Regions from separate parts of the Streptomyces sp. NPDC021225 genome, predicted to be linked through region 2. Evidence: predicted binding sites of a transcription regulator. Region 2 holds the regulator's gene; each other region holds the start of a gene.

Region 1 (10,137 bases), on a different contig from region 2:
CGCCCATGATGTCGTCGACGATCAGTACGTCGGCGCCGGTCACGGGGCGCTGCGGGGTGATGTAGTCGAGCACCGCCTCGCCTCTCTCGCTGTAGCGGGAATTGGTCGTGTTGCGGGGGATACCCAGGATCCGGAAGTCGGTCACCCCCAGCAGGTTGGACAGGGTGACGGCGGGCGGCAGTCCGCCGCGGGCGATGCCCACGATGACAGTGGGGGCGAAGCCGCTCTCCTTGACGTCGTGGGCCAGGCCGGTCAGCATCCGGCCCATCTCGGACCAGCCGATGGTGAGCAGATTGGCGCGCCGCCAGGTGGGGGTCGCGTTCATCGTTCGCCTCCTTGTGCCGTCCATCGGTCGATGAGGTCGTCGCTGGCGGGGCCGGTGCCGATCAGATCCACGGGCCGCCCCAGGCCCTTCTCCACGTGCCGGACGAACGCGGCGGCTTCCGCGGGCAGCGCCCCGCCGCGCACGCCGAGGGCGTCGGGGGTGACATGGTCCAGGAAGGTGAGCGCCAGCCGCGACGGTCGGTTGATCCGGACGGCCTCCCGCGCCTGGTCCAGGTCGAAGGTGCCGGTGCGCCGGCGCCGCCCGGTGACCGTGCCGTACTCCACGATCCCGCGCCGCTCCGCCTCCTCCTCGGGGATCTCGGTGGGGAAGGGGCCCGCGCCGACCCGGGTGGGATAGGCCCGGAACACCAGGACCACCTCGTCGACGGCGAGCGGCCCCAGGCCCACGTCGGCCGCGGCGGTGCTCGCGGTGGAGTCCTTGCCGACGGTGTACGGGTAGCTGCCGTACAGCACGGACAGGCCGAACCCGTTGGTGCCCTCGACCTGGACCCCGTCCCCGGCGTCGACCGCCGCGTTCACCTCGGCGGCCACATCGGTGAGATACGGGGCGAGTTCGGCCACGTCCCGCGCGCGGCGCGCCGAGCGCATGGCCCGGGCGGCGAGGGCCGGGCCATGCCCGCTGCCGGTGGAGCGCACCGTGTCGCGGAGCCCGGCGTCGGCCTGTTCGGCCTCGACGTGCCCGGGTTCGATGACGGTGGCGCGGTGGTCGACGCCGATGCGGTCGCCGACCCCGGTCTCCTTGATCTCCCGCAGCAGCACTTCGGGGCGGATGAGCACGCCGGCGCCGAGGAGCAGCCGGGTGCGGGGGTTGACCACGGCGCTGGGCACCTGCCGCAGCCGCAGGGTCCGCCCGCCGTGCACCACGGTGTGTCCGGCGCCGGGGCCGAGCCCGGCGCGGACCGCGACGCCGGGGTCGTCACGCAGCGCCAGATAGCTGGAGACCTTGCCCTTGGCCTCGTCGCCCCACTGACCGCCCACCACGATCGTGCAGGTCATGTCCGTCCTCCTGATCCGGAGTTGCGCATCGCCGCTTCGGCGCGCGATACCGTCTCGCGCGCGAGATCCGCACACGCTCCGACGTCGGCCGCGGCCTTCGCCAGGGAGGTCAGCTCCGAGGCCGGGACGGTGGCGGTGACCCGCGGGTCCTCGCCCAGCACGGCGAGCAGGTCGCGCCGGTCCCGGGCGGCCGCGGAGCTGGCCTCCTGCAACAGCCGGTAGCCGGCCAGCCGGTCCATGCCGCCCGCGACCAGGGCGAGCAGGACGGCCTCGCTGAGGTGCGCGTTGCGGGACAGGGCCAGGTTCTCCGCCATCCGGTCGGGGAAGACCCGCAGGTCGCGTACGACGGCGGTGGCGGTGGTCAGCATCTCGTCGAGCAGCACACAGCTCTCGGGAAGGGTGAACCGCTCGTTGGCCGAGTTGGCCAGGTCCCGCTCGTGCCAGGTGACCACGTTCTCCAGGGCCGGACCGACCGCGGAGCGCAGCAGCCTGGCGAGCGAGCAGATCCGCTCGCTGCGGACCGGATTGCGCTTGTGCGGCATGGCCGAGCTGCCGATCTGGTCGCCCTCGGCGAAGGACTCGGCGAGTTCGCCGATCTCGGTGCGCTGAAGGTTGCGGATCTCGGTGGCCAGGTTGTCCAGGCAGGCGGCGGTCAGGGCGGCCCAGCACACGAACTCCGCGTACCGGTCGCGGGCCACGGCCTGGGCACAGATCCGCGGCTCCGGCAGCCCGAGCCGCTCCAGCGCTTCGTGCTGTACGGGCACCCCGGACGGCCCCAGTCCGCCGAGGGAACCGACCGCGCCGGCCACCTTGCCCATCACGGCCCGGTCCCGCAGCCCGTCCAGCCGTGCCAGGCAGCGTGTGAGCTGGTCCAGCGCGATGGCCAGCTTGAAGCCGAGCGTGATGGGCTGGGCGTGCTGGCCATGGGTGCGGCCGATCATCACCTGATCCCCGTCGGCGGCGATCCGGTCGCGCAGGGCCGCCATCAGGGCGGTCAGCCGGGTCCGCAGGATGCCGATCGCGGCGTCCAGCTGGAGGGCCATGGTGGTGTCGAGGATGTCGCTGCTGGTCGCGCCGTGATGGACGTACCGCCCGTACGGCTCGCACGCCTGCGCGAACTCCTGCACCACGGCGAAGAGTTCATGCCGGCTCATCGCCTCGATCTCCGCGATCCGGTCCAGGTCGCAGACGTGGTCGCGGGCCTGCCGCGCGATGTGCTCCGCCGCCTCGGCCGGGAGCACCCCGTGCCGGCCCTGCGCCTCGGCGAGCGCGCCCTCGACCGTCACGAAGAACTGATAGCGGGCCCGGTCGGTGAAGAGCGCGCGCATCTCGTCGGTGCCGTACCGCCCGCTGTCCAGGGGGGTGGTCATCCAGCGGCCTCCGTGGCGTAGTCCAGGGGGACCTGGTCGGCGCGCTGGAGCGCGTGCGGGCGGCTCTCGGCCATACCGGCCGGGGTGATCCGGATGAACTCGGCCCGCTCGCGCAGCTCGGCCAGGGAGTGCGCGCCGGAGTAGCTCATGCCGGACCGCAGGCCCCCGAGGAAGGGCCGCAGGGTGGCGGCGAGGGAGCCGGTGTACGCGAAGGTCGCCTCGACGCCTTCGGGGGTGTACTCGTCCAGCTCCTCGCGGCTCACCTGCTCCCCGCGCGCCCGCTTGAGGGTCAGCCGCATGCCGAAGGTGACGAACCCCGTGCTGACCTTGGCGCGCCGCCCCTCGTGCTCGACCAGCCTCGCCTCGCTCTCGTCGGCCCCGGCCAGGGCGCTGCCGAGCATCACCGAACGCGCGCCCGCCGCCAGGGCCTTGACCAGGTCGCCGGGTGCCTTGATGCCGCCGTCGGCGATGACCGGGATCCCGCTGCGATCGGCCTCCTCGGCACAGTCGAGGACCGCGGTGAGCTGGGGCACTCCGCTGCCGGCGACGATGCGGGTGGTGCAGATGCCGCCGGGCCCGATGCCGACCTTGACCGCGTCCGCGCCGGCCTCGATCAGATCCCGGGTGCCGGCCGCGGTGGCCACGTTCCCGGCGATCAGGGTGGTGCCCGGGAAGCGGGACCGCAGCTCCTCGACGGATTTGATCACGTAGTCGGCGTGGCCGTGTGCCACGTCGGTGACCAGCACATCCGCGCCGGCCTCGACGAGCAGGGCGGCCCGTCGCAGATAGTCGTCCGTCACCCCGACCGCGGCGGCCACCCGCAGCCGCCCGTCGGCGTCGACCGTCGGACGCGCCGGGTCCTCCGGCCCGCCGGGCCCCGGCGGCGCGGCCGCCTTGACCGCCGCGACCTCGGCGGCCTGGTCCTCGGCGGTCTGCATGCGGTGCACCACGCCGAGGCCGCCGCGGCGCGCCATCGCCTCGGCCATCCGGGCGCCGGTGCACCACGGGGTGTTCGCGGACAGCACCGGGACGCTCAGCTCGATTCCGGCGGCGAGTTCGGTGCCCAGGTGTGTCGCCGAGCGGCTCACCACCGAGGTGTGCCGCGGGACCAGCAGCACATCGTCCAGGCTGAGTCCGGTGCGGATTTCACGCAGAGCCATGTGCACTCCTTGAGCGAGGGGTGGTGGGTGCCTGACGTGCGGGTCCGGTGGTCGTCACCGTCCGTGGAAGATGGCGGCCACGAGCTCCTGGCGGGCCGGCCCGTGATCCTGGAAGATCCCGTTGAACACCGAGGACGTCATGAGCGCCGGGGTGCGGATGCCGCGCATGCTCATGCACAGGTGCTCGCCCCGGGCCACCACCGCGACATCGGAGGATCCGGTCACCGCGGTGATCTCCTCGGCGATGTCCCGGACCAGCCGCTCCTGCACCTGGAGCCGGTGCGCGTGGCGGTGGGCGATCCGGGCGAACTTCGACAGGCCCAGCACATCGCCCTCGGGCCGGTACGCGATGGTGACGGCGCAGGAGAACGGCAGCAGGTGGTGCTCGCACAGCGACCACAGGTTGATGTCGGAGACCATGACGATCTGCCCCTGGTTGCGCAGCGGGAACAGGGTGCCGACCTCGCCCGGGTCGTAGTTGCTGAACTCCCGCCACCAGCGGGCGAACCGGGCCGGGGTCTCCTTCAGGCCCTCCCGGTCCGGGTTCTCGCCGATTTCGAGGAGGAGCCGGCGCGCCACGTCCTCCAACGGGTCCGGCATCCGGTCGCGGTCCTCCGCCGCCCCGTTCACCTCCACCGCTCCACTGCTCATGTCACACACCCCTCCTGTCACCCCATACGGCGACATGCAGTCTGGTCGTCAGATTCCAGCCACGGGCGACCACGTCGTCGCCGAGGGCCGCGATGTGCCGGTCGACCTCGTGTGGCGTCTGGCCCTCCGGCATGATCCACACCGGGGTGGTGCCGTACCGGTCGACGATGGACGCCACCTCGTCGAGGTCGTCCCGCGTCCGGCAGACGAACTTGAACGCGGTCCCGGGCACGGCCGCCAGCGCGGCCAGGGCCTCCGGCACGAGCCGGCGCTCCTCCTCGTCGCCGGAGTGCGCCAGCTTGGGCGAGATGTTGAAGCGCACGCCGAGGCCGGCCAGCTCGGGCAGCGGTACGACGGTGCCGTTGCTCTCGATCTCCACGCGATGGCCGGTGTCGATGAGCGCCCGCAGCAGCGGCAGCAGCCGGGCCTGCTGGCTGAGCGGTTCCCCGCCGGAGACGACGATCATGGGGACCTCGTACGCCCGCAGCCGCTCCAGCACCTCGCGCCAGGCCATCGGGTGCAGCTCGTCGCGGGGGCGGTAGGCCACCCCGGAGTCGCCGACACCGGTCCAGTCCCAGGTGTACGGGGTGTCGCACCAGCGGCACGCCAGGTTGCAGCCGCCCAGCCGCAGAAAGGCGCAGCGCTGCCCCGCCGAGGGTCCCTCTCCCTGTACGGCGCTCAGGTGGGGCCGAAGATCTCGTTCACGACGAGTTTCGGTTCCACAGCGGCATCACCTCCTCCGCTCGCGCCCGCGGCCGCCCGCGTCACGGCCGGTACTCCGCCCATGTCTTGGGCGTCTCGCTGACGCGTACGGAGCTCAGCTCCGGGAACCGCGGCAGCCAGCGCTCGTACAGCCACCGCGCGAGGTTCTCCGCCGAGGGATTGCGATCGGTGAGCAGATCGTTGAGGTGACGGTGGTCCACGTCATCGTCCAGCCACCGGCTGAACGCGGACAGGTCGCCGTAGTCCCGGACGAAGCCGGTCGGGTCCAGGCCGTCCGGCCCCGCGGCGAGCTCGAGTGCGACGACGTAGTTGTGGCCGTGCAGCCGGCCGCACGGATGCCCCTCGGCCAGCCCGTCCAGCCGATGACTGGCGGAGAAGTGGAATTCCTTGCTGATCCTGAATGCCATCTCGGACCTCCTGCGCACATCGTGGCGACGAGCGCGGGGGCGACACATCACGGCGCGCACCGTGGGGCGGCCGAAGGGGACACCGAGAAGCGGCGGTGAGGGTTCCGAAATATCCGGCTGCCGGGCTGATCGCTCAGAGCGAACAACGGGCCGGGAACATCGGCGGGCCTCCAGGCATTGAGTCTGCATAGCTCAACTTGCCTGCCGAAGGGGAGATCATGGCTTCGATGTCCACACCGCTCACTCTGCCCGTGCTGCCCCTCGACGACGAGGTGGTACTGCCCGGCATGGTGGTGCCGCTGGACCTGTCCGACAGTGAGGTACGAGCCGCGGTGGAGGCCGCCCAGGCCGCCGCCCGATCAAGCGGCAGCGGCGGCGGCAAGCCGCGTGTGCTGCTGGTGCCGCGCGTCGACGGGACATACGCGGGCATCGGCACGCTCGGCACGATCGAGCAGGTGGGCCGGCTCTCCGACGGCGACCCGGGCGCGCTGATCCGCGGTGTGCGCCGGGTGCGGATAGGGGCGGGGACCACCGGCCCCGGCGCCGCGCTGTGGGTGGAGGGCACCCAGGTCGAGGAGATCGTTCCGGATCCGTTGCCCGGCTCCGTCACCGAGCTGATGAAGGAGTACAAGGCCCTGGCCGCCAGCTGGCTGCGCAAGCGCGGCGCCTGGCAGGTCGTGGACCGGGTGCAGCAGATCGACGACGTCGGCCAGCTGGCCGACAACTCCGGCTACTCGCCGTTCCTGTCCGTCCAGCAGCGCGTGGAGCTGCTGGAGACGGCCGACCCGGTGGCGCGGCTGAAGCTGGCCCTGGGCTGGCTGAGCGACCACCTCGCCGAGCAGGACGTCGCCGAGTCGATCGCCAAGGACGTCCAGGAGGGCGTCGACAAGCAGCAGCGCGAGTTCCTGCTGCGGCGGCAGCTGGAGGCGGTCCGCAAGGAGCTGGCCGAGCTCAACGGCGACCCGGAGGACGAGTCCGGGGACTACCGGGCCCGGGTGGAGGCGGCCGACCTTCCCGAGAAGGTGCGGGAGGCCGCGCTCAAGGAGGTCGACAAGCTGGAGCGGTCCTCCGACCAGAGCCCCGAGGGCAGCTGGATCCGCACCTGGCTGGACACCGTCCTGGAGCTGCCCTGGAACGAGCGCACCGAGGACGCGTACGACATCACCGGCGCCAAGGCCGTGCTCGACGCCGACCACGCGGGCCTGGAGGACGTCAAGGAGCGGATCACCGAATACCTGGCGGTGCGCAAGCGCCGCGCCGACCGGGGACTTGGCGTGGTCGGCGGCCGGCGGGGCGGCGCGGTGCTGGCCCTGGTGGGCCCGCCCGGCGTCGGCAAGACCTCGCTCGGCGAGTCGGTCGCCCGCGCGATGGGGCGCAAGTTCGTGCGCGTCGCGCTCGGCGGCGTCCGCGACGAGGCGGAGATCCGCGGCCACCGGCGTACGTACGTCGGCGCGCTGCCCGGCCGGATCGTACGCGCCATCAAGGAGGCGGGCTCGATGAACCCGGTCGTCCTCCTCGACGAGATCGACAAGGTCGGCTCCGACTACCGCGGCGACCCCGCCGCGGCCCTGCTCGAGGTCCTGGACCCGGCGCAGAACCACACCTTCCGCGACCACTACCTGGAGGTCGAGCTCGACCTGAGCGACGTGGTCTTCCTCGCGACGGCCAACGTCCTGGAGGCCATCCCCGAGGCGCTGCTCGACCGCATGGAGCTGGTGCGCCTGGACGGCTACACCGAGGACGAGAAGGTCACCATCGCCCGCGACCACCTGCTGCCGCGGCAGCTGGAGCGGGCCGGCCTGGAGCCGGGCGAGGTGACCCTGGCCGAGGACGCGCTGCGCAGGCTGGCCGCCGAGTACACCCGCGAGGCGGGCGTACGCACCCTGGAGCGGTCCATCGCGCGGCTGCTCCGCAAGGTGGCGGCCCAGCACGAGCTGGGCGAGCGGAAGCTGCCCTTCACGATCGACGCCGACGAGCTGCGGCCGCTGATCGGCCGCCCGCACCACACCCCCGAGTCCGCCCAGGACCCGGCCGAGCGGCGCACCGCCGTGCCGGGCGTGGCGACCGGGCTCGCGGTCACCGGCGCGGGCGGGGACGTGCTGTTCGTCGAGGCGTCGCTGGCCGACCCGGAGACGGGCGGCGCGGGGCTGACCCTCACCGGCCAGCTGGGCGACGTGATGAAGGAGTCCGCGCAGATCGCGCTCTCGTTCCTCCGCTCGCACGGCGCGGAGCTGGAGCTTCCGGTCGGTGATCTGAAGGAGCGCGGCGTCCACCTGCACGTCCCGGCGGGCGCGGTGCCCAAGGACGGCCCGAGCGCGGGCATCACCATGACCACGGCCCTGGCCTCGCTGCTCTCCGGCCGCCAGGTGCGCCCGGACGTGGCGATGACCGGCGAGGTCTCGCTGACCGGGCGGGTGCTGCCCATCGGCGGCGTCAAGCAGAAGCTGCTGGCGGCGCACCGGGCCGGGGTGACCACCGTGATCATCCCGAAGCGCAACGAGCCCGACCTGGACGACGTCCCCGCCGAGGTCCTGGCGGGGCTCGACGTCCACCCGGTCTCGGACGTCCGCCACGTCCTGGAACTGGCCCTCACCCCGGCGGCCACCCCGGCCGCCCCGGAGGTCCCGGTGGCGGCGTGACGGACGCCACCGGTACGCCGGCCCGGGGCTCCCGTTCGCACGGGAGTTCCGGGCCGCGCGTGTCGTGAGGGCCGTCGTATCGTTGTACCAACCGGTCGCACGCATTCGAGTTGCGGCGGGGAGGAGCGGCACGGTGATCGTCAGCGAGTTCACCTTGGACAGGATGTTCGAGGCGCTTGAGAAGATGCCGGTCCCCGAGGGATTCAAGGTGGAGATTGTCGACGGGAACATCTTCACGTGGCCCCAGCGGGAGACCCATTGGGAAATCACCATCGGCATCATCGACCAGCTGTGGACGCGATACCCGCACAAGCGGCTGATGTCCGATGTGCGGATCGACTACCCCGGCTATCTCAACGGCTTCGCCACCGACGTGACGCTGCTTGCCGAGAGCGCCGGCAAGGACTCCAGCGGCAACTGGCGCTACCAGGATGTGGAGTTCGTGGCCGAGGTGATCTCGAAGCGTACGGGCATGAATGACTACGGCTCGAAGAAGGCGACCTATGCCACCGCCGGAGTCCCCGTCTATCTGATCGCCGACCCGTATGTCGGCCGGTGCCGACTGTTCACCCAGCCCAAGGACGGCGAATACCAAACCGAAGTGACCGTCCCCTTCGGCAGCGAGCTGGACCTGACCGACACCGTCGTCGGTCTGACGCTCAAGACCGACGAATTCCCCCGGGACTGAAACGGACTGAAAGCCCGTCGCCCCCCAGCGCACGGACAGCCGGGTCCGTGCGCCGGAGGGCGGAAGCGCCGAGGGTGGGGCCGCGGGGGGCGTCAGCCGTTGGCGAGGGCCTGGAGGCGGTCCAGGGCGCCGTTGAACTGGTTGTGGTCGCCGACCGTCGCGCCCGACGAGGTGTACTGCCAGATGGTGTGGAAGCCCCAGCCCGCCGGGAGTTCACCGACGGAGGAGCCGTAGCGCGGGATCCACAGCGGGTTGATGCTGCCGAAGGCGCTGGAGTTGCCCGTGCAGCTCTTCCACCAGCTGGTCGAGGTGTAGATCACCGGGTCGCGGCCGGTCAGGGACTTGTAGGTGTTGGTGAAGTCCTTGATCCAGGTGACCATCGCGCTGGCGCTCTTGCCGTAGCAGGTGGCGCCGTACGGGTTGTACTCCATGTCGAGCGCGCCGGGGAGCGTCTTGCCGTCCTTGGACCAGCCACCGCCGTTGCTGACGAAGTACCTGGCCTGCGCCGCGCCGGTGGAGTTGTCCGGCAGGGCGAAGTGGTACGAACCGCGGATCATGCCGACGTTGAATGACCCGTTGTACTGCTGCGCGAAGTACGGGTTGGTGTAGCTGGTGCCCTCCGTCGCCTTGACGTAGGCGAAGCGGACTCCGCTGTTCCAGAGGGTCGACCAGGCGACATTGCCCTGGTGGCTGCTGACGTCAACGCCTTCGACGGAGGCGAGGAGCCCCGGCGGTTCCTCGCCGCTCGTGGAACCGCCTTCGTGCTTGAGTATCTGGGAGCCCGCCCAGTGGTCCTCTGGGTTGGGTTTCTTCCCGCTGTCCGCGGCCGTGGCCGTACCGGAGAGCGTGAAGCTCGTCGCGAGGAGCGCGGCGAGAATGCCGAACAGCGCGGTGAGGGTGCGCCGGGTCGTGCCAGGTCTGTACTTGGGCATGGCGTGCCTCCGAAGGCCTCGTGTGGGGAGAGGTGCACGTGTCTGTCATTGGTGTGGCCATGTCACTCTGACGCTACGGGCGTAGACGCTACGGGCGTAGATACGCGGCGCGGAAGGGGGTCGGGTTGCTGCCGTTGGTCTAATCCTGCGAAATACTGGCGGAGCTGCGGCGACGACCGCGCTTGGAAGAAACTTTCAGGCCATGAAAATCCGGAGAGGGCTCTGA
Region 2 (10,137 bases):
CGTCGGCCTGGTCGCCGCCGGGATCACCGTGGAGAAGGTGAGCGGCGCGGTCGACAAGCAGCTGCCGATCCTCCTCGGCGGCGTCGCCGCCGCGCTCATCCTGGCCACGGGCGGCACGGCGCTGGTCAGCAGGCGGCTGCGGCGGCAGACCCACGGCCTGGACCCGGGCGAGATGACGCGCATGTACGAGCACCACGACGCGGTGCTGCACTCCGTACGGGAGGGCGTGCTGATCGTCGACGGGGACGGCCGGCTGCTGCTGGCCAACGACGAGGCGCGCCGGCTGTTCGACCTGCCCCCGGACGCCGAGGGCCACCCGGTCACCGAGCTCGGCTTCGACCCGAGCACCGCCGAGCTGCTGGTGTCGGGCCGCCCCGCCACCGACGAGGTGCACAAGGCGGGGGAGCGGCTGCTGACCGTCAGCCACCGGCCGACCGACCGCAACGGCGGGCCGCCCGGCAGCGTCGCCACGCTCCGCGACACCACCGAGCTGCGCACCCTGTCCGGCAAGGTCGACGTGGCGCGCAAGCGGCTTCGGCTGCTGTACGACGCGGGGGTGCGGGTCGGCACCACGCTGGACGTGGTGCGCACGGCCCAGGAGCTGACCGAATACGCGGTGGAACGGTTCGCCGACTACGTCGCGGTGGATCTGGTGGACCCGGTGCTGCGCGGCGAGGAGCCGACCGGCGCGGCCACGGGCAGCGGTGCCACCGCGCGCACCTCGCTGCGCCGCACCGCCCTCAGCGGCATCCGCGAGGACGTAGGGCTGTATCCGCTGGGCGGGCTGATCCGCTACGGCCCGTTCACGCCGCAGGCCAGGGGGTTCGCCAGCGGTGAGACGACCGTGGAGGCCGTGCTCGGCGACTTCTCCGGATGGCAGGAGCACGACCCGGACCGGGCGCAGCGGATCGTCGCGGGCGGCATCCACTCCATGATCGCGGTCCCGCTGCGGGCCCGGGGCGTCATCCTGGGCATCGCCACGTTCATGCGCTCGGAGAAGCCCGAGCCCTTCGAGATGGACGATGTGTCCCTCGCGGAGGAGCTGGTCACCCGGGCCGCGGTGTCCATCGACAACGCCCGGCGGTACACGCGCGAGCACACCATGGCGGTGACGCTCCAGCGCAGCCTGCTGCCGCAGGTGCTGCCCGAGCAGAGCGCGCTGGATGTGGCGTACCGCTATCTGCCCGCGGAGTCGGGGGTGGGCGGTGACTGGTTCGATGTGATTCCGCTGCCGGGGGCTCGGGTGGCGCTGGTGGTGGGCGATGTGGTGGGGCACGGGCTGCATGCCGCGGCCACGATGGGGCGGCTGCGTACCGCGGTGCACAACTTCTCCACCCTCGACCTGCCGCCCGACGAGATCCTCTCCCACCTCGACGATCTGATCGACCGGATCGACCAGGACGAGCGCTCGGAGAGCCTGGCGGGCGGCGGCGTGATCACCGGCGCCACCTGTCTGTACGCGATCTACGACCCGGTGTCCCGGCGCTGCACCATGGCCCGGGCCGGACATCCGCCGCCCGCGGTGGTGTCCCCGGACGGCTCGGTGGAGTTCTCCGAGGTGCCGGCCGGGCCGCCGCTCGGCCTGGGCGGGCTGCCCTTCGAGACGGTGGAGCTTCAGTTGCCCGAGGGCAGCCACCTCGTCCTCTACACCGACGGCCTGGTCGAGAAGCGCGACCGGGACATCGAGGAGGGCCTGGAGCTGCTGCGCGCGTCCCTCTCCCACGCCGGGCGGACGCCGGAGGAGACCTGCACGGCGGTGCTCGGCGAGATGCTGCCGGACACCCCCAGCGACGACATCGCGCTGATCGTCGCCTGTACGCGGGTGCTGGAGCCGGAGCGGATCGCGGACTGGGAGGTGCCGTCCGACCCGGCCCTGGTCTCCGCGGTGCGCGCCGCGGTGGCGGCGCGGCTGGCCGAGTGGGACCTGGGCGACGTGGCGTTCACCACCGAGCTGATCCTCAGCGAGCTGATCACCAACGCGATCCGCTACGCGACCGGGCCGATCCGGGTGCGGCTGCTGTGCGACCGCAGCCTGATCTGCGAGGTGTCCGACACCAGCAGCACCTCGCCGCATCTTCGGTACGCGGCGACGGAGGACGAGGGCGGGCGCGGGCTGTTCCTCGTCTCGCGGTTCGCCGACCGGTGGGGGACGAGGTACACGGCGGAGGGCAAGGTCATCTGGACCGAGCAGACGCTGCCGCAGCGCGGTAAGCGGCGCTACTAGGCCCCGGCCCCGCGCCGAACGCGAAGACGGGCCTGATCCGGTCGGTCGGCCGGATCAGGCCCGTCGGGATGACGAAGGGGACGTTGGCGCTACTTCACCGGCTCCGGCTCGGGCTCGGGTGCCGTCTCGCCGTCGTCCTCCGGCTCGGCGGGCGTCTTGACGGAGTCGAGCAGCAGCTGCGCCACGTCCACGACCTGGAGCGACTCCTTCGCCTTCCCTTCGTTCTTCTTGCCGTTGACGGAGTCGGTCAGCATGACGAGGCAGAACGGGCAGGCGGTGGAGACGATGTCCGGGTTGAGGGACAGCGCCTCGTCCACGCGCTCGTCGTTGATGCGCTTGCCGATGCGCTCTTCCATCCACATGCGGGCGCCGCCGGCACCGCAGCAGAAGCCGCGCTCCTTGTGGCGGTGCATCTCCTCGTTCCTGAGCCCCGGCACCTTGGCGATGATCTCGCGCGGCGGGGTGTAGACCTTGTTGTGGCGGCCCAGGTAGCAGGGGTCGTGGTAGGTGATGAGCCCCTCGACCGGGGTGACCGGGACCAGCTTGCCCTCGTCGACGAGGTGCTGGAGCAGCTGGGTGTGGTGGATGACCTCGTAGTGGCCGCCGAGCTGCGGGTATTCGTTCGCGATGGTGTTGAAGCAGTGCGGGCAGGTCGCGACGATCTTCTTCTTGGACTTCTCGACGACGACGCCTTCCTCCCCCTCTTCACCTTCGGCGGACTCGCCGAATGCCATGTTCAGCATCTCGACGTTCTGCTGGCCGAGCTGCTGGAAGAGGAACTCGTTGCCCAGACGGCGGGGCGAGTCGCCGGTGCAGGACTCGTCGCCGCCCATGATCGCGAACTTGACGCCCGCGATGTGCAGCAGTTCCGCGAAGGCCTTGGTGGTCTTCTTGGCGCGGTCCTCCAGGGCGCCCGCGCAGCCGACCCAGTAGAGGTAGTCGACCTCGGTGAGGTCCTCGACGTCCTTGCCGACGACCGGCACCTCGAAGTCGACTTCCTTCGTCCAGGCGAGCCGCTGCTTCTTGGCCAGCCCCCAGGGGTTGCCCTTCTTCTCCAGGTTCTTGAGCATCGTCCCGGCCTCGGAGGGGAAGCTGGACTCGATCATGACCTGGTAGCGGCGCATGTCCACGATGTGGTCGACGTGTTCGATGTCGACGGGGCACTGCTCGACGCAGGCGCCGCAGGTGGTGCAGGACCACAGCACGTCCGGGTCGATGACGCCGTTCGCCTCCAGCGTGCCGATCAGCGGCCGCTCGGCCTCGGCCAGCGCCGACGCCGGGACGTCCTTCAACGCCTCGGCGGACGCCTTCTCCTCCCCCTCCGGCCCCGCGGCGGCAGCCGCTGATGTCACAGCGCCGCCGCCCGCGAGCAGATACGGCGCCTTGGCGTGCGAGTGGTCGCGCAGCGACATGATCAGCAGCTTCGGCGAGAGCGGCTTGCCGGTGTTCCAGGCGGGGCACTGCGACTGGCAGCGGCCGCACTCGGTGCAGGTGGAGAAGTCGAGCAGGCCCTTCCAGGAGAAGTGCTCGATCTGGGAGACGCCGAAGACGTCGTCGTCGCCCGGGTCCTCGAAGTCGATCGGCTTGCCGCCCGACGTCATCGGCTGAAGCGCGCCGAGCGCCACCTCTCCGCTCGACTCGCGCTTGAACCAGATGTTGGGGAAGGCGAGGAAGCGGTGCCAGGCGATGCTCATGTCGATGTTCACGGAGACCGTGATCATCCAGACCATCGTCGTGCCGAGCTTGATCATCGCGAACAGGTAGGTCAGGTTCTGCACCGCGCCGATGCTGAGGCTCTTGAAGAGCAGCACCAGCGGATACGAGGCGAAGTACTCCGGCTCGTAGGAGTCCACATGGTGCAGCGCGCCCTCCGTGCCGCGCAGCACCATGATCGCGATGCCGATGATGAGGATGACGTACTCGACGAAGTACGCCTGCCAGGCCGTGGAGCCGGCGAACCGCGACTTGCGGCCGGCCCGGCTGGGCAGGTTCAGCAGCCGGATCACGATCAGGGTCGCGATGCCGAGCGTGGTCATGGTGCCGATGAACTCGATGTACAGCTCGTAGGGGAGGAAGCCGCCGAGGACCGGCAGCGTCCAGTCCGCCTGGAAGAGCTGGCCGTAGGCGTTGATGATGGTCGGCGGCAGGGTCAGGAAGCCGATCGCGACGAACCAGTGGGCGACGCCGACGATGCCCCACTTGTTCATCCGGGTGTGCGCGAGGAACTCCCGGACCAGCGTCACACTGCGCTGGTAGGGGTTGTCGGTCCGGGCGCCCGCCGGCACCGGCGTGCCGAGCTTGAAGAAGCGCACGAACTGCGCGATGGCGCGGCCGAGCAGGGCAACGCCGACCGCGGTGAGGACCAGCGACACGATGATCGCGGCGAGTTGCATGGGGGCTCCTCGAACCTGCGAGAGCGGAAGTACGCGGAAGTACGTGGATTACTAAGCAGTAACTTATCTGGTCTTGACCGAGATTACCCGGGGAGCCGGTGGCTCATGTAGCCGACCGGCCGGTGATCTGTGTCGCTCGGTGGTACCACCTCGCGCGCCCTCCCGTCGCCTTGTCCGTGTCCTGTAAATAAGAGCTGCATAAAAGTTGAGTCGGTCCGGCTCAGGTCTGTTGACACGGCGGATTCGGTCGGGCACTCTTGAGCCTGTTCCACTCAATGCTGTGTAGCTGGAGGATTGCGAAATGGCTCGTGCGGTCGGCATCGACCTGGGTACGACGAACTCCGTCGTCAGTGTGCTCGAAGGCGGTGAGCCCACCGTCATCACCAACGCCGAGGGCGCCAGGACCACGCCGTCCGTCGTCGCCTTCGCCAAGAACGGCGAGGTCCTGGTCGGTGAGGTCGCCAAGCGCCAGGCGGTGACCAACGTGGACCGGACCATCCGGTCGGTCAAGCGCCACATGGGCACCGGCTGGAAGATCAACATCGACAACAAGGACTTCAACCCGCAGCAGATGAGCGCCTTCATCCTGCAGAAGCTCAAGCGGGACGCCGAGGCCTACCTGGGCGAGAAGGTCGCGGACGCGGTCATCACCGTCCCGGCGTACTTCAACGACGCCGAGCGCCAGGCCACCAAGGAGGCCGGTGAGATCGCGGGCCTCAACGTTCTGCGTATCGTCAACGAGCCTACCGCTGCCGCCCTCGCCTACGGGCTGGAGAAGGACGACCAGACCATCCTGGTCTTCGACCTCGGCGGCGGCACCTTCGACGTCTCGCTGCTGGAGATCGGCGACGGCGTGGTGGAGGTCAAGGCCACCAACGGTGACAACCACCTCGGTGGTGACGACTGGGACCAGCGCGTCGTCGACTACCTGGTCAAGCAGTTCAACAACGGCCACGGCGTCGACCTGTCCAAGGACAAGATGGCCCTCCAGCGCCTCCGCGAGGCCGCTGAGAAGGCGAAGATCGAGCTCTCCAGCTCCACCGAGACCACGATCAACCTGCCCTACATCACGGCCTCCGCCGAGGGCCCGCTGCACCTGGACGAGAAGCTCACCCGCGCCCAGTTCCAGCAGCTGACCAGCGACCTGCTCGAGCGCTGCAAGGTCCCCTTCCACAACGTGATCAAGGACGCGGGCATCGCCCTCTCCGAGATCGACCACGTGGTCCTGGTCGGCGGCTCGACCCGGATGCCGGCCGTCGCCGAGCTCGTCAAGGAGCTGACCGGCGGCAAGGAGGCCAACAAGGGCGTCAACCCGGACGAGGTCGTCGCCATCGGCGCCTCGCTCCAGGCCGGTGTCCTCAAGGGCGAGGTCAAGGACGTCCTCCTGCTGGACGTCACCCCGCTGTCCCTCGGTATCGAGACCAAGGGCGGCATCATGACCAAGCTGATCGAGCGCAACACGACGATTCCGACCAAGCGCTCGGAGATCTTCACCACGGCCGAGGACAACCAGCCGTCCGTGCAGATCCAGGTCTACCAGGGCGAGCGCGAGATCGCGGCGTACAACAAGAAGCTCGGCATGTTCGAGCTGACCGGCCTGCCGCCGGCCCCGCGCGGCGTGCCGCAGATCGAGGTCACCTTCGACATCGACGCCAACGGGATCATGCACGTCGGTGCCAAGGACCTCGGCACCGGCAAGGAGCAGAAGATGACCGTCACCGGCGGCTCCGCGCTGCCGAAGGACGACATCGACCGCATGATGCGCGAGGCCGAGCAGTACGCGGAGGAGGACCACAAGCGCCGCGAGTCCGCCGAGACCCGCAACCAGGCCGAGCAGCTGGTCTACCAGACCGAGAAGTTCCTCAAGGACAACGAGGACAAGGTCCCCGGCGACGTCAAGACCGAGGTCGAGACCGCGCTCGGCGAGCTGAAGGAAAAGCTCAAGGGCGACGACACCGCCGAGATCCGCACCTCCACCGAGAAGGTCGCGGCCGTCAGCCAGAAGCTGGGCCAGGCGCTGTACGCCAACGCCCAGGCGGACGGCGCGGGCGCGCCCGGTGCCGCGGGCGCGGCCGCCGGTGACGGCCAGGCCAAGGCCGACGACGACGTCGTGGACGCCGAGATCGTGGACGACGAGAAGAGCGACAAGGGTCGGGGTGGTGCCGCGTGACGGAGGAGACCCCGGGCTTCGAGGAGCAGCCCGACGTCCCCTCCGAGGCCGCACAGACCCCTGACGATGCGGCCAAGGGTGCCGCCGGGTCCGCCGACAAGGCGGGCCCGGAGGCCCAGGCAGGGGACCTCGAGCAGGTGGCCATCCAGGCCCAGCTGGACCAGGTCCGTACGGCGCTCAACGAGCGCACGGCAGACCTCCAGCGGCTCCAGGCGGAGTACCAGAACTATCGACGCCGGGTCGAGCGGGACCGGGTGACGGTCAAGGAGATCGCCGTGGCGAACCTCCTGACCGAGCTGCTGCCCGTGCTCGACGACATCGGCCGCGCTCGTGACCACGGCGAGCTCGTCGGCGGCTTCAAGTCCGTCGCCGAGTCGCTGGAGACGACCGCGTCCAAGATGGGCCTTCAGCAGTTCGGCGCGGAGGGCGAGCCCTTCGACCCGCTGGTGCACGAGGCGCTGATGCACTCGTATGCGCCGGACGTCACCGAAACCACGTGCGTGCAGATTCTGCAGCCGGGGTATCGAATCGGCGAGCGTACGATCCGCCCGGCGCGGGTCGCGGTCGCCGAGCCCCAGCCGGGCGCCCAGCCCAAGGGGGACGAGACGCCGGACGAGGAGAGCGGTGGCCCGGAAGAGGGCTGACGTGACAGCGGTGGCAGGAGAGGAGGGACGTCGAGGATGAGCACCAAGGACTTCGTCGAGAAGGACTACTACAAAGTCCTCGGCGTCCCCAAGGACGCGACCGAGGCGGAGATCAAGAAGGCGTACCGGAAACTCGCCCGCGAGTTCCACCCGGACGCCAACAAGGGCGACGCCAAGGCCGAGGAGCGCTTCAAGGAGATCTCCGAGGCGAACGACGTCCTGGGCGACCCCAAGCGCCGCAAGGAGTACGACGAGGCGCGCGCCCTGTTCGGCAACGGCGGCTTCCGCCCCGGGCCGGGCGCGGGCGGCACCGGCAACTTCAACTTCGATCTGGGCGACCTCTTCGGCGGCGCCCAGCCCGGGGGCGGCGCCGGTGGCGCGGGCGGCTTCGGCGGCGGCCTCGGGGACGTCTTCGGTGGCCTCTTCAACCGTGGCACCTCCACCCGTGCCCAGCCGCGCCGCGGCCAGGACATCGAGTCCGAGGTGACGCTGAGCTTCACCGAGGCAGTGGAGGGGGCCACGGTCCCGCTGCGGATGTCCAGTCAGGCCCCGTGCAAGGCGTGCTCGGGCACCGGCGACAAGAACGGCACCCCGCGGGTGTGCCCGACCTGCGTCGGCACCGGGCAGGTCAGCCGCGGCGGCGGGGGCGGCTTCTCGCTCACCGACCCGTGCGTGGACTGCCGGGGCCGCGGCCTGATAGCGCAGAACCCCTGCGAGACCTGCAAGGGCAGCGGCCGTGCCCGCAGCGCCCGCACCATGCAGGTCCGGATCCCCGCGGGCGTCAGCGACGGCCAGCGGATCCGGCTGCGCGGCAAGGGCGCCCCGGGCGAGACCGGCGGGCCGGCCGGCGATCTGTATGTGGTGGTCCATGTCGACCCCCACCCGGTCTTCGGCCGCAAGGGCGACAACCTCACCGTCACCGTGCCCGTCACCCTCCCGGAGGCGGCGCTCGGCGGCGAGATCAAGGTCCCGACGCTCGGCGGCCCCCCGGTCACCCTGAAGCTGCCGGCCGGCACGCCCAACGGCCGCACGATGCGCGCCCGCGGCAAGGGCGCGGTGCGCAAGGACGGCACCCGCGGCGACCTGCTGGTCACCGTCGAGGTCACCGTCCCCAAGGACCTCAGCGACAAGGCGCGCGAGGCGCTGGAGTCGTACCGGGAGGCGACCGCGGGGGAGGACCCGCGGGCGGAGCTGTTCCAGTCCGCGAAGGGAGCGTGACCCCATGGAGACGTCTGGGCTCGGAGGCAGGAGCCGCAACCCGTACGAGCTGACCGACGAGTCGCCGGTGTACGTCATCTCGGTCGCCGCTCAGCTCTCCGGGCTGCACCCCCAGACCCTGCGCCAGTACGACCGGCTGGGCCTGGTCTCCCCCGACCGCACGGCCGGCCGCGGGCGCCGCTACTCGGCCCGCGACATCCAGCTGCTCCGCCAGGTGCAGCAGCTCTCCCAGGACGAGGGCATCAACCTCGCCGGCATCAAGCGCATCATCGAACTGGAGAACCAGGTCGCCGCCCTCCAGGAGCGCGTCGCCGAACTCCAGTCCGCGGTCGAGGGCGCGGCCGCGGCGATGCAGCAGCGCGAGGCCGCGGTCCACGCCTCCTACCGCCGCGACCTGGTCCCCTACGACCAGGTCCGGCAGACCAGCGCGCTGGTGGTGTGGCGTCCCAAGCCCAAGCGGTCGGAGTAGCGGCCGCGCGTTGCGCGCCGGCCTCACCCCATCGAGTGGCCCGGTGACCGATCCGTCGGTCACCGGGCCGCTTTCTGTCGGCGTGAGGGCGTTGTCCTCGGCTACTTCGGGTCGCGGTTGAAGGTGGCCTGGGACCAGCGGTAGCCGAGGGCTGTCAGGGCCAGGCACCAGGTGATGCTGATCCACCAGTTGTTGCCGATGTCGGTGCCGAGGAGGAGGCCGCGGACGGTTTCGATGGTGGGGGTGAAGGGCTGGTATTCGGCGATCGGCTGGAACCAGCCGGGCATGGCGTCGATGGGGACGAAGGTGCTGGAGATGAGGGGGAGGAAGATCAGTGGCATGGCGTTGTTGCTGGCGGCTTCCGGGCTGGGGCTGACCATGCCCATGCCGACGGCGATCCAGGTGAGTGCCAGGGCGAAGAGTGCGAGGAGTCCGAAGGCTGCGAGCCAGTCGAGGGCGGTGGCGTCGGTGGAGCGGAAGCCGATGGCCACGCCGACGGCGCCGACGAGGATCACGCTGGCGATGGCTTGGAGGACGCTGCCGATGACGTGGCCGATGAGTATGGAGCCGCGGTGGATGGCCATGGTGCGGAAGCGGGCGATGATGCCCTCGGTCATGTCCATGGAGACGGAGACGGCGGTGCCGATGGTGGTGCTGCCGATGGTCATCAGCAGGAGCCCGGGGACGAGATATTTGAGGTACTCGGAGCGGTCGGCGCCGCCACCCCCGATGCCCGCGCTCATGGTGTCGCCGAAGATGTAGACGAACAGCAGCAGCAGCATGATCGGCGTCAGCAGCAGATTCAGGGTCATCGACGGGTAGCGCCGCGCGTGCAGGAGGTTGCGCCGCAGCATCGTCGACGAGTCGCGGACGGCGAGGGAGAGGGAGCTCATCGGACAGCCTCCTTGGGCTGGTTCGGCTGGGTGGTGCTGGTGAGGGCGAAGAAGACGTCGTCGAGGTCGGGGGTGTGGACGGTGAGTTCGTCGGCTTCGATGCCGGCGGTGTCGAGCCAGTCGAGG
Region 3 (10,137 bases), on a different contig from region 2:
GTCCGGCCGACCTCGGCCAGCTTGCGCGCGTAGGTCTCCTTGCGGCGTACGAGGTCGATCGCGCGGTGCTTGGCGGTGGCCATGAGCCAGGCGCCCGGCTTGTCCGGGACGCCCGACTCCGGCCACTGCTCCAGCGCGGCGACCAGAGCGTCCTGCGCGAGCTCCTCGGCCAGCCCCACGTCCCGCACGATGCGGGTGACGCCGGCGATGATCCGCGCGGACTCGATTCTGAAGACCGCCTCGATTGCCTGGACCGCTTCCGAGCTTGCTCCCGTCACGTCCACCCATCAGAGCAGCCGCGCCAGGTCGGGGCAAGCTAGGCCGGTCAGCCCTCGGCGATCTCGCGGACCTCGGCGGTGATGGTCCAGTAGTCCTCGTGGGTCTGGAGGAACCGCTTGGTCCACTCCAGCGCCTCGGCCTTGTCCTTGGCCTGGACGATCGAGTAGCCGCCGATGACCTCCTTGCTCTCGGTGAAGGGCCCGTCGGTGTAGCTGAGCTTGCCGCCGGACCAGGTCACCCGGGTGCCCTCGGAGGTCGGGGTGAGCCCGGCCGTGTCCAGCATCACTCCGGCCTTGGTGATCTCCTCCAGCAGCGCGCCCATGCGCTCCATGAGCTCGGGGCTGGGGCCCTCGGCGGGGGCGTTCTTCTCGTCGACGCGGATCAGGGTCATGAAGCGCGGCATGGTGTCTCCTTGGTTCCTTGGTTCCGTGGTTCCTTGGTTCTTCGGTACGGAGGGCGGGGGCTCTCTTCCCGCTCTCACCCTTGCGTCGAACGGGAGACGGCCGGATCGACAGCTCCGGTAAAAAATCTTCGGAGAGTTTTCCGCCCCGTGCGGCCGTGTGCGCCCGGGCGCAGGATGGGGGAAGGGGGCAGCAGGTGCCGACGCCCGTCGGCAGGGAAGTGGATGAGTACTGGTCGCACGCCACCCCGTCATCCCGTGCGCCGCACCCGCAGGGCGGGGCGGGGCGCCGGGAGCGAGCGCACCGATCGGATGCTGCGGACGCTGCTGCGCCGCCGCAAGGAGCCGTTGTCCCTCTCGGATGTCACGGTCGTGGACCGGCCGCGGCTGCGCCGGGCGGTCGCCGCCACGGCGGTCGGAAACACCATGGAGTGGTTCGACTTCGGCGTCTACGCGTATGTCGCGGTCACCCTCGGCAAGGTCTTCTTCCCGTCGAGTTCACCGGCGACGCAGGTGGTGTCGACCTTCGCCACCTTCGCGGTCGCGTTCCTGGTGCGCCCGCTGGGCGGGCTGGTCTTCGGGCCGCTGGGGGACCGCATCGGGCGGCGGCGGGTGCTCTCGACCACCATGATCATGATGGCGATCGGCACCTTCGCGGTGGGGCTGCTGCCCAGTTATGCGTCCGTCGGCATCGCGGCCCCGCTGCTGTTGCTGGCGTGCCGGGTGGTGCAGGGGTTTTCGACCGGGGGCGAGTACGCGGGGGCGACCACGTATATCGCCGAGTTCGCCCCGGACCGGCGCCGGGGCTTCCTGGGGAGCTGGCTGGACTTCGGGACGTTCGTCGGCTATTCGCTGGGGTCCGGTGTGGTGACGGTGTTGGCCGCCGTCCTCGGCGACCGGGGGATGGTCGACTGGGGCTGGCGGCTGCCGTTCCTGATCGCGGGGCCGCTGGGGCTGATCGGGCTGTATATGCGGCTGCGGCTGGAGGAGACCCCGGCGTTCCAGCAGGAGGCGAGGCGGGCGGCGGAGGCGGTCGGCGCCGGGCGCGCGGGCGTGGATCCGGTGGAGGAGGCGCGCCAGTCCGGCAGGGGCAGGCTGAAGGAGATCTTCACCCGGCACTGGCAGGCCGTGCTGATCTGCATGGGGCTGGTGCTGCTCTACAACGTCACCAACTACATGGTGACGTCCTACCTGCCGACGTATATGACCTCCACCCTCGGCCAGGACGCCACCACGGCCCAGGTGCTGGTGCTGGGCACCATGATTCTCGTCGCGTTGACGATCACGGTGGTGGGCCGCTCCTCCGACCGCTGGGGGCGCCGGCCGATGTTCATGGCCGGCAGTGTGGCGATGATCGCGCTCGCGCTCCCGGCGGTGCTGCTGATCCAGGCGGGCGGCATCCTGATGCCCGCCGTGGGCTGTGTGATTCTGGGGCTGCTGCTGGTGGTCTTCGCGGGGACCAGCGCGGCCACGCTGCCCGCGCTGTTTCCGACCCGGCTGCGCTACGGCGCCCTGTCGATCGCGTTCAACATCTCGGTGTCGCTGTTCGGCGGCACCACCCCGCTGGTCGCCTCCTGGCTGGTCGCCACGACCGGCGACACCCTGGTGCCGGCGTACTACCTGATGGCCGCGGGCGCCGTCGGCCTGATCTCCACGGTCTTCCTGCACGAGACGGCGGGCAGGCCGCTGCGCGGCTCCGGGCCCATGGTCGAGACCGTCGACGAGGCCCGGAGGCTGGTGGCCCTGAGCCGGGCCCGGGCGGGGCGGCGGGCGCGGGATGTGTGGATCAGACTGCGTCACCCGTGGGCGGCGGTGCAGCACCACCGGGACGGGGACGAGGGTCGGTGAGTTCGGTTCGTCCGATGTGTGCGGGTGCGGGGTTCCGAGGCGCACGATGGAAGTACGGCACAGGAGGTAACGCCATGTTGGAAGTCAAGACGATCGATAAGCCCGACGAGCGGCGCGACTTTCCCCGGGGCCACATCGAGGCCCTGCACCTGACCGGTCTCGATTTCGCCGTCGGCACCTTCGAGCCCGGCTGGCGCTGGAGGGAGTCGGTCCAGCCCATAGTCGGGACGGAAACCTGCGAGGTGCCGCACCGCGGGATCATGGCCCAGGGGCGGATGCGCGTCCGGATGGACGACGGGGCGGAGTCCGAGATCGGACCCGGCGATGTCTATGTCGTCCCGCCGGGGCATGAAGCATGGGTGGTCGGTGACGAACCGGCCGTGTTGTACGACGTCGCCGGCGAGATGGCCACCGACTACGCGAAGGCCAAAGGTTCGAGCTGAGTGGCGATGGGGGACAGGGGCGTCGCCGGGCGAGACCCGGCGGCGTCTCTCGTGCTCATGCCCGGCCCAGCGCCCTGGTGAGCGTGATCTCGATCAGCACCCGGTCCGGGTTGGGCGAGGGGGTGCGCTCGTAGCGCTCGGCGTAGCGGCGCACCGCGTCCTCGATGAGCTCGGCCTCGGTACGGATCACCGCCCGGCCCTCGAGCGTCGCCCACCGTTTCCCGGCGAACTGGCAGACGGCGACGGGCGCGCCGGAGGGGCCGGCCGCCTGGACGTGGGCGACCTTGCGGCTGTGCTTGTTGGCGATGACCCGAGCGATTCCGGCCGCCGGGTCGTATGTGACACCGACGGGGACCACATGCGGCGTGCCGTCGGGGCGCGGTGTGGTCAGGGTGCACACATGGCGCTCGCGCCAGAAGGCGAGGTAGGCGGGGTCGGGGTCGCGGGGGTCGAGAGCCATGGTGGCCAATCTATCGGCCAGGGCGTTCCCTCTCTCGACCGGCCACACTTGAGTGGAATAGACTCAACTTTACGGATGTTGGGCACGGCAGGGATTGAGTGCCATCAGCACGATGAGGAGGAGCACGGGGACGTGGACGCCGAGCTGACCAACAAGAGCCGGGCGGCGGTGAGCGCCGCCAATGACCGCGCCGTCTCCGCGGGGCACGCGGACCTGACGCCCGCGCATCTGCTGCTGGCCCTGGTGCAGGGCCAGGACAACGAGAACCTGATGGATCTGCTGGCCGCCGTGGACACCGACGCGGCCGTGGTGCGCGACGGCACCGAGCGGCTGCTGGCCGGGCTGGCCAGCGTGCGCGGGTCGACGGTCGCCCCGCCGCAGCCCAACCGGGAGCTGCTGGCGGTGCTGGCGGACGCCGGGCAGCGCGCCAAGGACCTGGGCGACGACTACGTCTCCACCGAACACCTGCTGATCGGCATCGCCGCCAAGGGCGGCCGGGCCGGCGAGCTGCTGGCCGAGCAGGGCGCGACCGCCAAGAAGCTGCTCGCCGCGTTCGAGAAGGCCAGGGGCGGGCAGCGGGTGACCAACCCGGACCCGGAGGGCACGTACAAGGCCCTGGAGAAGTTCGGCACCGACTTCACGGCCGCCGCCCGCGACGGCAAGCTCGACCCGGTCATCGGCCGGGACCAGGAGATCCGCCGCGTCGTCCAGGTGCTGTCGCGGCGCACCAAGAACAACCCGGTGCTGATCGGCGAGCCCGGCGTCGGCAAGACGGCCGTCGTCGAGGGCCTGGCCCAGCGGATCGTGAAGGGCGATGTGCCCGAGAGCCTGCGGAACAAGCGGCTGGTGGCGCTGGACCTGGGCGCGATGGTCGCGGGCGCCAAGTACCGCGGCGAGTTCGAGGAGCGGCTGAAGACCGTCCTGGCCGAGATCAAGTCCAGTGACGGGCAGATCATCACCTTCATCGACGAGCTGCACACCGTGGTCGGCGCGGGCGCCGGCGGCGACTCGGCCATGGACGCGGGCAACATGCTCAAGCCGATGCTCGCCCGCGGCGAGCTGCGCATGGTCGGCGCCACCACCCTCGACGAGTACCGCGAGCGGATCGAGAAGGACGCCGCGCTGGAGCGCCGCTTCCAGCAGGTGCTGGTCTCCGAGCCGACCGTCGAGGACACCGTCGCCATCCTGCGCGGGCTCAAGGGCCGCTACGAGGCGCACCACAAGGTGCAGATCGCGGACGGCGCGCTGGTCGCCGCCGCCACCCTGTCCGACCGCTACATCACCTCCCGCTTCCTCCCCGACAAGGCCATCGACCTGGTCGACGAGGCCGCCTCCCGGCTGCGCATGGAGATCGACTCCTCGCCCGTCGAGATCGACGAGCTCCAGCGCTCGGTCGACCGGATGAAGATGGAGGAGATGGCGCTCGCCCGGGAGACCGACGAGGCCAGCAGGCAGCGGCTGGAGAAGCTGCGCCGCGACCTCGCCGACAAGGAGGAGGAGCTGCGCGGGCTGACCGCGCGCTGGGAGAAGGAGAAGCAGGGCCTCAACCGGGTCGGCGAGCTGAAGGAGACCCTCGACGAGCTGCGCGGACAGGCCGAGCGGGCCCAGCGGGACGGGGACTTCGACTCCGCGTCCAAGCTGCTGTACGGGGAGATCCCCGCGGTCGAGCGCGAGCTGGAGGAGGCCTCCGCGGCCGAGGCCGAGGTCCAGGAGGGCCGCGGCACGATGGTCAAGGAGGAGGTCGGCCCGGACGACGTGGCCGATGTGGTCGCCTCCTGGACCGGGATCCCCGCCGGGCGGCTGCTGGAGGGCGAGACCCAGAAGCTGCTGCGCATGGAGGACGAGCTCGGCCGGCGGCTGATCGGCCAGACCGAGGCCGTACGGGCCGTGTCCGACGCGGTGCGCCGCACCCGGGCCGGGATCGCCGACCCCGACCGGCCGACCGGGTCGTTCCTCTTCCTCGGCCCGACCGGCGTCGGCAAGACCGAGCTGGCCAAGGCGCTCGCCGACTTCCTCTTCGACGACGAGCGGGCCATGGTCCGCATCGACATGAGCGAGTACGGCGAGAAGCACAGCGTCGCCCGGCTGGTCGGCGCGCCCCCCGGCTACGTCGGCTACGAGGAGGGCGGCCAGCTGACCGAGGCGGTGCGCCGCCGCCCGTACAGCGTGGTGCTGCTGGACGAGGTCGAGAAGGCCCACCCCGAGGTCTTCGACGTGCTGCTCCAGGTCCTGGACGACGGGCGGCTCACCGACGGCCAGGGCCGGACGGTGGACTTCCGGAACGCCATCCTGATCCTCACCTCCAACCTCGGCAGCCAGTACCTGGTGGACCCGCTGCTCAGCGAGGAGGAGAAGAAGCAGAGCGTGCTGGAGACCGTGCGGGTCTCCTTCAAGCCGGAGTTCCTGAACCGGCTGGACGACCTGGTGGTGTTCACCGCGCTCGGCCGGAGCGAGCTGGCCCGCATCGCCGAGCTCCAGGTCGACCGGCTCGCCGAGCGCCTGGCCGAGCGGCAGCTGAAGCTGGACGTCACCCCCGCCGCGCTGGCCTGGCTCGCGGAGGAGGGCAACGACCCGGCGTACGGGGCGCGGCCGCTGCGCCGCCTGGTCCAGACGGCGATCGGCGACCGGCTGGCCAAGGAGATCCTGGCGGGCGAGGTCCGGGACGGCGACACGGTCCGGGTGGACCGGGTCGGCGACGACCTGCTGGTCGGCCCGGCACAGTAGGCGCGTCGGACGGCCTGAGAGCGGCCGGCGGGGGCCCGTGGCGCCGGCGCCACGGGCCCCCGCCGGGGCCTTTCGATGAACGGATGCCGTAACCAGTACGTCCGGGCTTGCACGGTGGGGGCGGGTGTGAGGGAGGATGGCGGTATCCAGACGAAGGGAAATCCACGGTGAGCATCGACCCGTCCTCGATTCCGAATTTCGGGGGCCAGCCCGAGCCGCAACCGACGGGTCCGACGGGCCCCGTGCTGCCCGACCAGGACCTGGTCAAGCAGCTGCTGGAGCAGATGGAGCTGAAGTACGTCGTCGACGAGGAGGGGGACCTCGCCGCGCCGTGGGAGCAGTTCCGCACCTACTTCATGTTCCGTGGTGAGGAGGAGCAGCAGGTCTTCTCGGTCCGGACGTTCTACGACCGGCCGCACGAGATCGACGAGAAGCCGCGGCTGCTCGAGGCGATCGACGACTGGAACCGCCGCACGCTGTGGCCGAAGGTCTACAGCCACACCAACGACGACGGCACGGTCCGGTTGATCGGCGAGGCGCAGATGCTGATCGGCACCGGCGTCAGCCTGGAGCACTTCGTGTCCAGCACGGTCAGCTGGGTGCGGGCCTCGATCGAGTTCGACAAGTGGCTGGTCGAGCAGCTGGGCCTGGAGGCCGACATCGAGTCCGACGGCGACGAGAAGCCGGGCGACGACGAGGCCTGACGGCCGCCGCCCCACGGCCCCGCCCCGGCGGGAGCGCTCGTGTGCCCACATGGGGACCCGCGCTCACAGGGGGGCGCGGGCCACGGTCAGCAGATACGTCCCATAGACGAGGGAGAGCCCGGCCAGCGCGCCACCGGTCAGCACGGCGGCGCGCGGCCGGGCTCTCGCCATGGCCAGCGCCATCGGCAGCAGCAGCGGGAAGGCGGGCAGCAGAAAGCGCGGCTTGGAGGCGAAGTAGTTGCTGCCCCCGAGGGTGATGGCGACCAGCACCAGCGTGTAGACCAGCAGCGACATCGGCGGCCGGTCCACCGCGAGCAGCGCGAGCAGCAGCAGCGACACGCCCAGGATCACCAGCGCCACGAAGTACGTGAACGACGCCTTGCCGATGAGCAGGTACCGGACGAACCGGAGGGCGTTCGCGCCGAAGTCGAACCGGGACCCCCACTCGTCCTGGACGGCGAAGTAGCCGCGCCAGCTGCCGCGCCGATAGCCCACCCAGGCCAGATAGCCGAGCCAGCCCAGCGGCGAGAGCGCCGCGCCCGCCCACACCCGCCAGGACCCCTGTGCGCGGCCCCGGCCCCGCCACAGCTCGGCGGCGGCGCAGCAGCAGACCGCCGCCGCGACGGCGATGCCGTTCGGCCGCGAGGCCCCGGCCAGCAGGGCCAGCGCCCCCGCCCACACCCAGCGCCGGGTCAGCACCGCGTACAGCGACCAGGCGGCCAGCGCGGTCAGCAGCGGCTCGGTGTACGCCATGGACTGCACGATCGCGTGCGGCAGCAGCCCCCACAGCACCACCAGCACCGTGGCCACGCGCCGCCCGTGCAGCCGCTCCCCGATGGCGTGGATCCCCCAGGCCGCGACGCCCGACGCCACCCAGGCGACCAGCAGCCCGGCGGTCACCGCCGTGATGGGCAGCACGGTGGTGAGGGTCCGCATGAGCATCGGGAACAGCGGGAAGAAGGCCATGTCGCTGAAGGGGACGCCGTGCTTGGCGGGGTCCGGCGGCAGGGCGCTGTTGTAGCCGTGCCGGACGATGTCCACGTACCAGACGCTGTCCCACGAGTAGCCGAGCAGCGTCCGCGGGTGCTTGCCGACCCACCCGGCCCAGACCGCCATGCACACCAGCCCGGTCAGCCGGCTCGCGGCGTACAGCCCGAGCGCGGGCCCGGCCCGGCGCAGCGACGCGCGCAGCCGGTGCGCGGTGCGTCGCTGATCAGGGGGTTGTGCGGGCGGCTCCGGGGCCCGTATGGGCGCGGTGGTGTCGGCTGACACGGGGCACCTCCCGGAGGGGTACACACGGCGGTCGCGTGCCGAGCCCCGGGAATGCGGCGGGGCTCGGCACACCCTGACCATGCGCCCTCCCGCGCCCCGCCGCGACCGGGGTGACCCGTACGGGGGGCGTGGCTTCAGGCCGCGAGGGTTTTGAGGCGGGTCGCGGCCTCTTCCAGGACGCTGTCGCGCTTGCAGAAGGCGAAGCGGACGAAGGGGGCGCCCTGGTCCTGGTGGTCGTAGAAGACGGCGTTCGGGATGGCGACGACGCCGCAGCGCTCGGGGAGGGCGCGGCAGAAGGCGAAGCCGTCGGTCTCGCCGAGGGGGCGGATGTCGGTGGTGATGAAGTACGTGCCCGAGGGGCGGAAGACCCTGAAGCCCGCGTCGGCGAGGCCGCCGGCCAGCAGATCGCGCTTGGCCAGCAGGTCCTCGCGGATGCCGTGGAAGTAGCTGTCCGGCAGCCGCAGGGCCTCGGCGACCGCGTACTGGAAGGGGCCGGAGGAGACGTAGGTGAGGAACTGCTTGGCGGAGCGGACCGCCGCGACCAGCTCCGGCGAGCCGGTGATCCAGCCGACCTTCCATCCCGTGAAGGAGAAGGTCTTGCCCGCCGAGCTGATGGTGACGGTGCGCTCGCGCATGCCGGGGAAGGAGGCGAGCGGGGTGTGCTCGGTGCCGAAGACCAGGTGCTCATAGACCTCGTCCGTCACCACCAGCAGATCGCGCTCGACCGCGAGCTCGGCGACCGCGGCGAGCTCGGCGCGGCTGAGCACGGTGCCGGTGGGGTTGTGCGGGGTGTTGAGGAGGATGAGCCGGGTGCGGTCGGTGACCGCGGCGCGCAGCTCGTCCAGGTCGAGCCGGAAGGCGGGGCGGGGCCCGGTGACGTCCGGGCGGAGCGTGACCGGGACGCGGGTGCCGCCGGCCATCGCGATGCAGGCGGCGTACGAGTCGTAGTACGGCTCGAGGGCGATCACCTCGTCGCCCGGCTCCACCAGCGCGAGCAGCGAGGCGGCGATGGCCTCGGTGGCGCCCGCGGTGACCAGCACCTCGCGGTCCGGGTCGTAGGACAGCCCGTACCACCGCTGTTGGTGCTCGGTGACGGCGGTGCGCAGCTCGGGGACGCCCGGTCCGGGCGGGTACTGGTTGCCGTGGCCGTCGCGCAGCGCGCGGACCGCGGCCTCCCGTACCTCTTCGGGGCCGTCGCTGTCGGGGAAGCCCTGGCCGAGGTTGATCGAGCCGGTGCGCACGGCGAGCGCGGACATCTCGGCGAAGATCGTGGTGCGGAATTCGGCCAGGCGGCGGTTGAGCAGCGGTCGTCCCATGGGGGCCATCCTGCGCCTAACCTCTGGAGTTCCTCAACTCCGCTTTGACACTCCGGCTGCCCGGGCATCGTTCATGACAGGTAGGGACCGGTGACCTGATACGGGGAGTACGGGGGAGAGTACGGGGGATACCGGACACCGGACCGAACACGGGGGACACGGGGGAACGGAAGGGAGTGAGGTCCGATGACCTTCATGGTCGTCCTGATCGTGGTGGCGTTCGCCGTCGCGGTGCTGGCCGCGCTCGGCACCGCGCGGACCCGGCGGGCCCGGGCCTGGGGCAGCTCGGCGTACGGCGGCGGGGCCGACGACAGCAGCTGGTGGGCCGGGAGTGACGGGGGCGGAGGACACGGAAACGGGGGGCACGGGGGACACAGCGGAGGACATCACCACTCGTGCGCAGGCAGCGGGTCGTCGTGTGGGGGCGGCTCGTCGAGCGGCGGCGGTGGTGGCTGCGGAGGGAGCAGCTGACTCACGGGGGGTCAGCTTCTCCACCCGCCTGTGCGCCCGGCGTGCCAACGCACGCCGGGCGCACTTATGTTGGGCGCCAGTGCCTATTGAACACATGAACTGATAGGCGCCCGCAGGGGTGGAAACCTGGCGAAGATGGGTAAAAACGATGTGCTGCCCGCTCATTCCATGATTCCGTGTACCACCGACCCCACGGACCCCGCGTGGGCACGCTTCGGCG

What was found. Region 2 encodes HspR, which represses chaperone genes until heat shock. Its sites were predicted from a motif close to TTGAGNNNNNNNNNCTCAA; they were not measured.
Region 1: lon (endopeptidase La) is a predicted target of HspR. The motif match lies at 5,830-5,848, and genes of this name have one in related genera.
Region 3: clpB (ATP-dependent chaperone ClpB) is a predicted target of HspR. The motif match lies at 3,479-3,497, and genes of this name have one in related genera.

What each region holds. Positions count from the first base shown of each region.
Region 1 covers NZ_JBIRPV010000002.1:805,008-815,144, forward strand. Annotated here, with positions in the region: gene ACH4S9_RS11810 (phosphoribosyltransferase family protein) at 1-325, opposite strand, end outside; gene ACH4S9_RS11815 (adenylosuccinate synthetase) at 322-1,341, opposite strand; gene purB (adenylosuccinate lyase) at 1,338-2,711, opposite strand; gene ACH4S9_RS11825 (IMP dehydrogenase) at 2,708-3,871, opposite strand; gene folE (GTP cyclohydrolase I) at 3,926-4,522, opposite strand; gene ACH4S9_RS11835 (7-carboxy-7-deazaguanine synthase QueE) at 4,524-5,204, opposite strand; gene ACH4S9_RS11840 (6-carboxytetrahydropterin synthase) at 5,287-5,652, opposite strand; gene lon (endopeptidase La) at 5,871-8,291, shown strand; gene ACH4S9_RS11850 (Uma2 family endonuclease) at 8,455-8,979, shown strand; gene ACH4S9_RS11855 (lysozyme) at 9,072-9,911, opposite strand.
Region 2 covers NZ_JBIRPV010000011.1:280,302-290,438, forward strand. Annotated here, with positions in the region: gene ACH4S9_RS36635 (SpoIIE family protein phosphatase) at 1-2,224, shown strand, start outside; gene ACH4S9_RS36640 ((Fe-S)-binding protein) at 2,314-4,617, opposite strand; gene dnaK (molecular chaperone DnaK) at 4,919-6,787, shown strand; gene grpE (nucleotide exchange factor GrpE) at 6,784-7,431, shown strand; gene dnaJ (molecular chaperone DnaJ) at 7,468-8,649, shown strand; gene ACH4S9_RS36660 (heat shock protein transcriptional repressor HspR) at 8,654-9,118, shown strand; gene ACH4S9_RS36665 (ABC transporter permease) at 9,220-10,011, opposite strand; partial or broken gene ACH4S9_RS36670 (ABC transporter) at 10,008-10,137, opposite strand, start outside.
Region 3 covers NZ_JBIRPV010000020.1:108,962-119,098, reverse strand. Annotated here, with positions in the region: gene ACH4S9_RS45255 (RNA polymerase sigma factor) at 1-278, opposite strand, end outside; gene ACH4S9_RS45250 (YciI family protein) at 326-682, opposite strand; gene proP (glycine betaine/L-proline transporter ProP) at 992-2,527, shown strand; gene ACH4S9_RS45240 (cupin domain-containing protein) at 2,602-2,970, shown strand; gene ACH4S9_RS45235 (pyridoxamine 5'-phosphate oxidase family protein) at 3,026-3,430, opposite strand; gene clpB (ATP-dependent chaperone ClpB) at 3,563-6,154, shown strand; gene ACH4S9_RS45225 (YbjN domain-containing protein) at 6,322-6,858, shown strand; gene ACH4S9_RS45220 (hypothetical protein) at 6,922-8,130, opposite strand; gene ACH4S9_RS45215 (pyridoxal phosphate-dependent aminotransferase) at 8,265-9,455, opposite strand; gene ACH4S9_RS45210 (hypothetical protein) at 9,633-9,917, shown strand.